2 regions of the Candidatus Streptomyces philanthi genome follow, and region 2 is predicted to be linked to the other one. Evidence: predicted binding sites of a transcription regulator. Region 2 holds the regulator's gene; the other holds the start of a gene.
What was found. Region 2 encodes HrcA, which represses chaperone genes, less so after heat shock. Its sites were predicted from a motif close to TTNGCACTCNGNNNNNCNGAGTGCNAA; they were not measured.
Positions count from the first base shown of each region.

Region 1: the regulator HrcA is predicted to act here: its motif matches at 1,946-1,972, upstream of groL (chaperonin GroEL).

Region 1 is NZ_JCANQV010000129.1:8,773-14,136, reverse strand. It holds gene groL (chaperonin GroEL) at 133-1,755, opposite strand; gene AC51EU_RS16755 (cold-shock protein) at 2,218-2,421, opposite strand; gene AC51EU_RS16750 (MoaD/ThiS family protein) at 2,926-3,204, opposite strand; gene thrC (threonine synthase) at 3,386-4,669, opposite strand; SAM riboswitch class I at 4,687-4,834, opposite strand; gene AC51EU_RS16740 (glucosyl-3-phosphoglycerate synthase) at 5,004-5,364, shown strand, end outside.
Region 2 is NZ_JCANQV010000004.1:42,150-47,513, reverse strand. It holds gene AC51EU_RS01555 (16S rRNA (uracil(1498)-N(3))-methyltransferase) at 1-556, opposite strand, end outside; gene AC51EU_RS01550 (nitronate monooxygenase) at 553-1,644, opposite strand; gene dnaJ (molecular chaperone DnaJ) at 1,751-2,887, opposite strand; gene hrcA (heat-inducible transcriptional repressor HrcA) at 2,888-3,904, opposite strand; gene AC51EU_RS01535 (MBL fold metallo-hydrolase) at 4,119-4,853, shown strand; gene AC51EU_RS01530 (DUF3097 domain-containing protein) at 4,939-5,364, shown strand, end outside.

The sequences.
Region 1 (5,364 bases), on a different contig from region 2:
AGCAATGGGACCTTTGGCCCCATAACCCCTTGAGAGAAACGACACCCTCCCCGACAACGCCACGGGGGCGGCACCCTCCCGAAGGAAGATGCCGCCCCCGTGGACTGCGGACGGGAATCCGATCCGTACGGATCAGAAGTCCATGTCACCGCCGGGCATGCCGCCCGGAGCGGCCGGGGCGGCCTTCTCCGGCTTGTCGGCGATGACGGCCTCGGTGGTCAGGAACAGCGCGGCGATGGACGCGGCGTTCTGCAGCGCGGAGCGCGTGACCTTGGCCGGGTCGAGGATGCCCTCGGCGATCATGTCGACGTACTCGCCGGTGGCGGCGTTCAGACCGTGGCCGACGGCCAGGTTGCGCACCTTCTCCACGACGACGCCGCCCTCAAGACCACCGTTGACGGCGATCTGCTTGAGCGGGGCCTCCAGGGCGAGCTTCACGGCGTTGGCGCCGGTCGCCTCGTCACCCTCCAGCTCCAGCTTCTCGAAGACCGCGGAGGCCTGGAGCAGGGCCACGCCACCGCCGGCGACGATGCCCTCCTCGACGGCCGCCTTCGCGTTGCGAACGGCGTCCTCGATGCGGTGCTTGCGCTCCTTGAGCTCGACCTCGGTGGCGGCACCGGCCTTGATGACGGCCACGCCGCCGGCCAGCTTCGCCAGACGCTCCTGGAGCTTCTCGCGGTCGTAGTCCGAGTCGCTGTTCTCGATCTCGGCACGGATCTGGTTGACGCGGCCCTGAACCTGCTCGCTGTCGCCCGCACCGTCGACGATGGTGGTCTCGTCCTTGGTGATGACGACCTTGCGGGCGCGGCCCAGCAGGTCGAGACCGGCGTTCTCCAGCTTGAGGCCGACCTCCTCGGAGATGACGGTGCCACCGGTGAGGATGGCGATGTCACCGAGCATGGCCTTGCGGCGGTCACCGAAGCCCGGGGCCTTGACGGCGACGGACTTGAAGGTGCCACGGATCTTGTTGACGACCAGGGTCGACAGGGCCTCGCCCTCGACGTCCTCGGCGATGATCAGCAGCGGCTTGCCCGACTGCATGACCTTCTCCAGCAGCGGAAGGAGGTCCTTCACGTTGCCGACCTTGGAGTTGACGATCAGGATGTACGGGTCGTCGAGCGACGCCTCCATACGCTCCATGTCGGTGGCGAAGTACGCCGAGATGTAGCCCTTGTCGAAGCGCATACCCTCGGTGAGCTCCAGCTCCAGACCGAAGGTCTGGGACTCCTCGACGGTGATGACGCCTTCCTTGCCGACCTTGTCCATGGCCTCGGCGATGAGCTCGCCGATCTGGGTGTCGGCGGCGGAGATGGAGGCGGTGGAGGCGATCTGCTCCTTGGTCTCCACGTCCTTGGCCTGCTCCAGCAGCGCGGCGGAGACGGCCTCGACGGCCTTCTCGATGCCCCGCTTCAGGGCCATCGGGTTGGCGCCGGCGGCGACGTTGCGCAGGCCCTCGCGGACCAGCGCCTGGGCCAGGACGGTCGCGGTCGTCGTGCCGTCACCGGCGACGTCGTCCGTCTTCTTCGCGACCTCCTTGACCAGCTCGGCGCCGATCTTCTCGTACGGGTCCTCCAGCTCGATCTCCTTGGCGATGGACACACCATCGTTGGTGATCGTGGGGGCGCCCCACTTCTTCTCAAGGACGACGTTGCGGCCCTTGGGGCCAAGGGTGACCTTGACGGCGTCGGCGAGCTGGTTCATCCCGCGCTCAAGACCGCGCCGTGCCTCCTCGTCGAACGCGATGATCTTGGCCATGTGAAGTGGTCCTCCCGGACGGTCGGGGGCCCCTGCTCCTGAGGGAGCCTGGGGTGCGTTGCTCCGGACCGCGCTGGCGCCCGCGACGGACGGCCTGCCTGCCAGGTGGTTCCTTGCCCCACCGGCCTGCGGGCCTCACCGACCCGGTCCTGATCTGTCACTCTCCCCTGGAGAGTGCTAACGCCAATGATTAGCACTCGACCCCCTTGAGTGCAAGCGGCTTCACAGAAGCGTCCTTCAGGGGTGGCGGTCGGGCGACGGGTGGGCGCAAGCGGCTTCGCGGAAGCCTCCTTGAGGAGTGGCGGTCGGGCGACGGGTGGGCGCAAGCGGCTTCGCGGAAGCGTCCCGAGCACGACAGACGCCCCCCGATCCCGCTCACACACCCCGCCCACCCCCGCACGCACGGGAGGCCCGCACCCCCTCGGGGTGCGGGCCTCCTGCACGCTGTCGCCGGTCGGCGCCTCAGCCGGCCACCCGGACCATGTCCGCCTGGGGCCCTTTCTGGCCCTGCGAGATCTCGAACTCGACTCGCTGCCCCTCTTCCAGGGTGCGGTAACCGTCCATCTGGATCGCGCTGTAGTGGACGAATACATCCGCACCACCGTCGACCGCGATGAAGCCGTAGCCCTTCTCCGCGTTGAACCACTTGACGGTGCCCTGAGCCATGCCTAACTCCCCTATTACTGGCCCTTGCGCAGGACCGCACTCCGCGGACCCGGGTCAGACCTCACCCCGCGAATGGCCCGTGGGGTGTGCGCCGGAACGCGTCGACCGCCGCTGAATGTATCTGCCCCACTGCCCAGCGCAACAGGTCAATCGGACGAGAAATCCGGGGGCCGGGGAAGGTGTCATATGCGGCGCACTCCCGTATTCCCGGGCAATTCGGGCCGGGCAATCGCACGCAGGCGCGACAAATAACGCACACATTTCGCGCACAACTCACCGCGATCTTTCCGGCGTTCCACACGCGGGCGGCGAGGATCATGAGGGGAAACCGACGCCATGATATCGCCTTTCACCACGCGGAATCGCCCCGTCCGCTCTTGGGCGGGACGGGGCGATTCCGGCCGAGTGAGGGATTCGGCCATGAAGAAAGAAATTGGCGTGAAGAGAGCGGTGGGAGTGACGGGACGGGCACCGGGGGTGAGGGAAGCCCCCGGTGCCCGGTGGTCAGCAGCCGCCGGCCACGGCGGGAATGATCGACACGCCCGCGCCGTCCGGGACCGGCGTCTCCAGGCCCTGCTCGAAGCGGACGTCGTCGTCGTTGACGTAGACGTTGACGAAGCGGCGCAGCTTCCCGGTGTCGTCCAGGACGCGGGCCGCGATGCCCTGGTGGTTCTTCTCCAGGTCGGCGATCACCTCGGAGAGGGTCGCGCCCTCGGCCGGCACCTCGGCCCGGCCGCCGGTGTAGGTGCGGAGGATGGTGGGGATGCGGACGTTGACGCTCATGGTTCTGCCTTCCTGCGACTGCTGGGACTGAGGGTGGGGACGAGGGATGAGGAGCGACGAGGGTAGGGGTGAGCGGAACCGCGTACCGGGATGCGTACGGGGCGTGGCGTGTATACGGGAGGCCGGGTACGCGCCACCGGGGCACCGCCGCGCACGGGGGCCCTGGGGAGCGTGCCGGGTGTCAGTCCGCCAGGCCGGCGGCGCGGAACGCGTCGAGGCTGGGGCGGATGGTGGCGGTGGGGCCCGTGGTGGGCGCGACGGCGTCCAGCGTCTTGAGGCCGTCACCGGTGTTCAGGACGACGGTGGTCAGGGACGGGTCGAGCAGGCCGTCCTCGATGAGCTTCTTGGTCACGCCGACGGTGACCCCGCCCGCGGTCTCCGCGAAGATCCCCTCCGTACGGGCCAGCAGCTTGATCGCGTCGACGATCTGCGGGTCGGTCACGTCCTCCACCGCGCCGCCCGTACGGCGCGCGATGTCGAGGACGTAGGGGCCGTCGGCGGGGTTGCCGATGGCCAGGGACTTGGCGATGGTGTCCGGCTTCTGCGGGCGGACGACGTCATGCCCGGCCTTGAAGGCGGTGGAGACCGGGGAGCAGCCCTCGGCCTGGGCTCCGAAGATCTTGTACGGCCGGTCCTCGACGAGGCCGAGCGCGATCAGCTCCTTCAGTCCCTTGTCGATCTTGGTGAGCTGGGAGCCCGAGGCGACCGGGACGACGATCTGGTCCGGCAGCCGCCAGCCCAGCTGCTCACAGATCTCGTACGCCAGCGTCTTGGAGCCCTCGCCGTAGTACGGACGGAGGTTGACGTTGACGAAGCCCCAGCCCTCGCCCAGCGGATCGCCGATCAGCTCGGAGCAGAAGCGGTTGACGTCGTCGTAGGTGCCCTCGATGCCGACCAGATCGCCGCCGTAGACCGCGGCCATGACGACCTTTCCGGCCTCCAGGTCGTGCGGGATGAAGACGCACGACCGGAACCCGGCGCGGCGGGCCGCGGCACCGACCGCCCCGGCGAGGTTGCCGGTCGAGGAGCAGGACAGGGTGGTGAAGCCGAAGGCGCGGGCCGCCTCGACGGCGATGGCGACGACGCGGTCCTTGAAGGAGTGGGTGGGGTTGCCGGAGTCGTCCTTGACGTACAGGCCGCCGGTGACGCCCAGTTCGCGGGCGAGGTTGTCGGCCTTGACGAGCTTGGTGAAGCCGGGGTTGAGGTTGGGCTTGCCCGCCACGTCGGCGGGGACGGGCAGCAGCGGGGCGTAGCGCCAGATGTTGTGCGGGCCGGACTCGATCCGTTCGCGCAGCGCCTCGGGGTCGCCGGCCGGGAGGTCGTAGGCGACTTCGAGGGGTCCGAAACAGGAGGCGCAGGCGAAGATCGGGCCGAGGGGGAACCGCTCGCCGCATTCGCGGCACGAGAGGGCCGCGGCGGGACCGAGAGTGACGGCCGGAGTGGTTTCGGTGACGTGCACAGCCATGGAGGCGAGGCCCTTTCTCCTCATCTTCCTCGCGGCGCATCTCGCCACGAGACGGATTTGGCACCTTCCCTAGCCGGGAGCCTCACGCGCGCACTGCGGCTGAGACCGACTGGAGGGTTGCCGGGGCTTCAACGGGCCGTATCCCTCTGCCCCTCTGGATGAGCGGTATGGCACTGGGCGGACCCAGGCTTTTGTGGCGCGACGACCCCGGCATGCGGTGGTCGCCCGCGTTGTTCAAGACTGTAACCGAAGGCTGTGACAGGGGAGACAGCCGTCCGAACCGCGAGATGGATCACACGCCCCGCCGGACGGCGGGCACCGAGGAGTCGTAGACGTGCTGGAAGAGGTGGAGCGCTGGCTGAACAGCCGCTCCTGGTCCGCCGACGACCGGCCGCTGGACCGGTTGCTGGACGCCAAGCGGCAGACCGGCCGGACGGTCAGCGTGGTGCTGCCCGCGCTGGACGAGGAGGCGACGGTCGGCGCGATCGTCGCGGCGATCCGCGGCGGCCTGATAACCGCGGAGACGCCGCTGGTCGACGAGCTGGTGGTGCTGGACTCGGGCTCCACCGACCGGACGGCCGAGGTCGCGGCGGCGGCCGGCGCCCGTGTCGTCCACCGGGACAGCGTGCTGCCCCGGATACCGGCACTGCCCGGCAAGGGCGAGGTGCTGTGGCGTTCCCTCCTCGCGACCAGCG
Region 2 (5,364 bases):
GCGCGGTGGCCAGGGGGGTGCTGCCCTCCTCGTGCAGCACCGCCGCGAAGTCGGCCGTGGCGAGCAGTTCGGCGACCTGACGCGTCGTCCGCGGCTCGGTGACCTCCGGGAACGTCAGCCGCCGTGCCTGCTTGCCCGCCTCGCGGGCCGTGGCACGCCACTTGGCCAGCGACTTCGCCGCCCGCTCGCCCTTCCACTGGGTGATGCAGCGGGCCGCCGGCCAGGGCACGACGGCGTCCACCCCGGTCTCGGTCATCGTCTCGACGGCCAACTCCCCGCGGTCGCCCTTGGGCAGCGCCTGGACGACGGTGATCCGCGGCGCCGGCAGCGGCTCGGTGCGCAGCGCGGCGACGGCGACCGTCAGCCGGTCCTTGCCCTCGACGGCGGCGACCGTGCCCTCGGCGCCCGTGCCCTCACCGTCCGTCAGGACGATCTCCTCGCCGACGCGCAGCCGGCGCACCGACACGGCGTGCCGGCCCTCCGGCCCGTCCAGTGTCAGCTCCGTGCCCGGCCGGATGCCGGCGAGCGATCCGACCAGGAAGACGGGCGCCGTCATGCCGACTCCCGCGCGCACTGGCGGGAGGCGGCGCGCGCCGCGTCCAGTTCCTCCGCGAGCAGCGCCACCAGTTCCCCGGCGGGCAGCTCCCGCGCCAGCCGGTGGCCCTGCCCGGCCCACAGCGCCATGGCCTGGGGGTCGCCCGCCGCGGCCGCGGCCTTGCGCAGGCCGGAGGTGAGGTGGTGGACGGCGGGGTAGGCGGCGGGGGCGTACGGGCCGTGCTCCCGCATGAAGCGGTTGACCAGGCCGCGGGCCGGACGTCCGGTGAACGCCCGGGTCAGCTCGGTGCGGGTGAACAGCGGGTCGGTCAGGGCCTGCTTGTGCAGGGCGTGGGCGCCGGACTCGGGGGTGGCGAGGAAAGCCGTGCCGAGCTGCGCCATGGTGGCCCCGGCGGCCAGGACCGCGGCGATCTGCGCGCCGCGCATCAGCCCCCCGGTGGCCACGATCGGGAGGTCCACCGCCTCGCGGACCTGGGTGATCAGCGACAGCAGCCCGACGCCCGCGCACACGCCGTCGGACTCCGGGTCGTCGCGGTGGGTGCTCTGGTGGCCGCCGGCCTCGATGCCCTGGACGCAGAGGGCGTCCGCGCCCGCCCACTGCGCGGCCTGCGCCTCGGCGACGGTGGTGACGGTCACCACGGTGTACGTGCCGACCTCGGCGAGCGAGCCGAGGACGTCGCGCGAGGGGCAGCCGAAGACGAAGGAGACGACCGGGACCGGGTCGTCGCGCAGCACCGCGAGCTTGGCCTCGAAACCGTCGTCGGCGCCGCGGCCGACATCGATGTCGTCGAGCGGGGTCCCGTACCAGGCGGCCTCGCCGGCCAGCTGCTCCCGGTAGACGTCGACGGCCGCGGTGCCGACGAGTTCGGGCTGCGGCATGAAGAGGTTGACGCCGAACGGCTTCGCGGTCATCGCGCGCAGCCGCGTGATCTCCTGGTACATGCCGTCAGCGGTCTTGTAGCCGGCGGCGAGGAATCCGAGGGCGCCGGCCTCGCCGACGGCGGCGGCCAGCTCGGGCCGGGAGGCCCCGCCCGCCATCGGGGCCTGAACGATCGGAAGGCGGCTGAAATCGGTCAACGCGGTGGGCATGCGCACATCGTGTCACGCCGGGTGGCCGCCGATCCGCGCGGGCGCACGGAAAGCGCCGCGGGCGGGCCGGGAGCGCAAAGCTCCCGACCCGCCCGCGTGACAGGGTCTAACGACCGTTGAAGGCATCTTTCAGACGCGAGAACAGTCCCTGCTGGCCCGGCTGGAACTGGCCGGTGGGCCGCTCCTCGCCGCGCAGCTTGGCGAGGCGGCGCAGCAGTTCCTCCTGCTCCGCGTCGAGCTTGGTCGGTGTCTGCACCTCGACATGGACGATCAGGTCGCCGCGTCCGCCGCCGCGCAGATGCGTCACACCGCGCTGGTGCAGCGGGATCGACTGGCCGGACTGGGTGCCGGGCCGGATGTCGACCTCCTCCATCCCGTCCAGCGTCTCCAGCGGGCACTTGGTGCCCAGCGCGGCCGCCGTCATCGGGATGGTGACCGTGCAGTGCAGATCGTCGCCGCGCCGCTGGAACACCGGGTGCGGCGCCTCGTGGATCTCCACGTAGAGGTCGCCCGCGGGGCCGCCGCCGGGGCCTACCTCGCCCTCCCCGGCGAGCTGGATGCGGGTGCCGTTGTCGACGCCCGCGGGGATCTTGACGGTGAGGGTGCGGCGGGAGCGGATGCGCCCGTCGCCCGCGCACTCGGGGCAGGGGGTCGGGACGACCGTGCCGAAGCCCTGGCACTGCGGGCACGGCCGGGACGTCATGACCTGGCCCAGGAAGGACCGGGTGACCTGCGAGACCTCACCGCGGCCGCGGCACATGTCACAGGTCTGCGCCGAGGTGCCCGGCGCCGCGCCCTCACCGCTGCACGTGGTGCACACCACGGCGGTGTCGACCTGGATCTCCTTGGTCGTGCCGAACGCCGCCTCGTCCAGTTCGACGTCGAGGCGGATCATGGCGTCCTGGCCCCGGCGGGTGCGCGAGCGCGGGCCGCGCTGCGAGGCCGTGCCGAAGAAGGCGTCCATGATGTCGGAGAAGTTGCCGAAGCCCGCGCCGAAGCCGCCGGCCCCCGCGCCGCCGCCCGCCTGGGAGAGCGGGTCGCCGCCGAGGTCGTAGACCTGCTTCTTCTGCGGGTCCGACAGCACCTCGTAGGCGGCGTTGATCTCCTTGAACCGCTCCTGGGTCTTCGGGTCCGGGTTCACGTCCGGGTGGAGTTCGCGGGCCAGGCGCCGGAATGCCTTCTTGATCTGGTCCTGCGAGGCGTCACGGCTGACACCGAGGACCGCGTAGTAATCCGTGGCCACTTACGACTCCGCGAGGATCTGTCCGACGTAACGTGCCACTGCGCGTACCGCTCCCATCGTTCCGGGGTAGTCCATGCGGGTCGGTCCGACCACGCCGAGTTTGGCGACTGCCTCGTCGCCCGAACCGTAGCCGACCGCCACGACCGATGTGGAGGTCAGGCCCTCATGGGCATTCTCATGCCCGATACGTACGGTCATGCCCGGGTCCTTGGCCTCCCCGAGCAGCTTGAGGAGCACCACATGCTCCTCCAGGGCCTCCAGCACCGGCCGGATGGTCAGCGGGAAATCATGACCGAAGCGGGTGAGATTGGCGGTACCGCCGATCACCAGCCTCTCCTCGGTCTCCTCCACCAACGTCTCCAGCAGCACCGACAGCACCGTCGAGACCGTACCGCGGTCCTCCTGCTCGAAGGACTCCGGAAGATCCTGCACCAGTTGCGGGACATCCGTGAAACGGCGGCCCACGACACGGCTGTTGAGCCGCGCCCGCAGGTCGGCCAGCGACGTCTCCCCGAACGGGGTCTGGCAGTCGACCAACCGCTGCTCGACGCGTCCGGTGTCGGTGATCAGGACGAGCATCAGCCGGGCCGGGGCCAGCGCGAGCAGTTCCACGTGCCGCACCGTCGAGCGGGTCAGCGACGGGTACTGCACGACCGCGACCTGCCGGGTCAGCTGCGCCAGCAGCCGGACCGTGCGGCCCACCACGTCGTCGAGGTCGACGGCGCCGTCCAGGAAGTTCTGGATCGCCCGCCGCTCCGGCTTGGACAGCGGCTTGACGTCGGCCAGCTTGTCGACGAAGAGTCGGTAGCCCTTGTCGGTGGGGATACGGCCCGCGCTGGTGTGCGGCTGGGCGATGAACCCCTCGTCCTCCAGGGCGGCCATGTCGTTGCGGACCGTCGCCGGGGAGACCCCCAGCTTGTGCCGCTCGGTCAGCGCCTTGGAGCCGACCGGCTCCTCCGTGCCGACGTAGTCCTGGACGATGGCACGCAACACCTCGAGCCTGCGCTCACTGAGCATTCCGCGCACCTCCAGTCCGGCCGTCCGCCGTCTCATCGTCATCTCGTCCTACCTGGCACTCACACGGGCCGAGTGCCAAACACAGCCAGTGTACGGCCGGGTAGCGCGACCGGGGCAAGAGAGGCCGTACCGGCGGGACCCCCGATCCGGGTGTTCCACCGCCGCTCCCCCGTCCGGCGGGCAACGCTATCGCGATACCGCTAGCGTCTCGGTCATGCGCAGTTCTTGGGAAGAGGCCGGGTGGGAATCGCTGGGCGAGGGCGTCGCCCGGCGCCGCATGCCGGGGTGGGACGAGACGATCGGCGTGATCGCCGGGGACACCGGCGTGCTGCTCGTCGACGCCGGCGCGACGCCCGGCGAGGGGCAGCAGGTGGCCGCGGCGGTACGGAGCGTGCTCGGCCGCGACGTGACGCATCTCGCGCTGACCCACCCCCACTTCGACCACGTCCTGGGCGGCGGTGCCTTCCCCGACGCGGAGGTGTTCGGCGCCGCCGGCCTGGACGCGCTGCTGGTACGCGAACGGGACGCCCTGCGGGACGACGCGGTACGGCACGGCCTCGATCCCGAGGTCGCCGCCGAGGCGGCCGCCCGGATGCGCGTACCGGGCCACCCGGTGCACGGCGAACTGACCGTGGACCTCGGCGGCCGGCGGGCGCTGCTGGCCAACGTCGGCCCCGGGCACACCGGCCACGACCTGGCCGTCCTCGTACCGGGACGGCACGGCGGGCCCCCGGTCGTCTTCTGCGGCGACCTGGTCGAGGAGTCCGGCGAGCCCAGCGCCGGACCGGACGCGCTGCCCGCGCTGTGGCCCGCCGCCCTGGACCGGCTGCTGGCCCTCGGCGGCGAGGACGCGCGGTACGTGCCGGGGCACGGCGCCGTCGTGGACGCCCGGTTCGTCCGCGCGCAGCGCGACGCGCTCGCGGCCCGGCACGGCGTGTCCCCCTCCTGACGGGGGCCGTGCCCCCTCTACCCTCACCCCGTCCCGCCCGTCCCCGCCGGCTTCCCGTGCCGTCCACAGAACAGGTCCCCGCACCGTGCAGAGCAAGCGCTACAGCCCCGATCTGACCCCGCCGTGGAAGAAGAAGCAGCCCGCCCCCGAGGTGCCCGCGGAACCGGATCTGGTGGTCGAGGAGATCACCTCGGGCTTCTGCGGGGCGGTGGTCCGCTGCGAGAAGACGGCGCAGGGCCCGACCGTCACCCTGGAGGACCGGTTCGGCAAGCACCGTGTCTTCCCCATGGAGCCGCGCGGCTTCCTCCTGGAGGGCAAGGTCGTCACCCTCGTCCGCCCCCCGGCGCGCCCCGCCGCCACCGGCCCGGCCCGTACGGCGTCCGGGTCGATAGCGGTGCCCGGCGCCCGCGCCCGGGTCGCCCGCGCCGGGCGCATCTACGTGGAGGGGCGGCACGACGCCGAGCTGGTCGAACGGGTCTGGGGCGACGACCTGCGGATCGAGGGCGTCGTG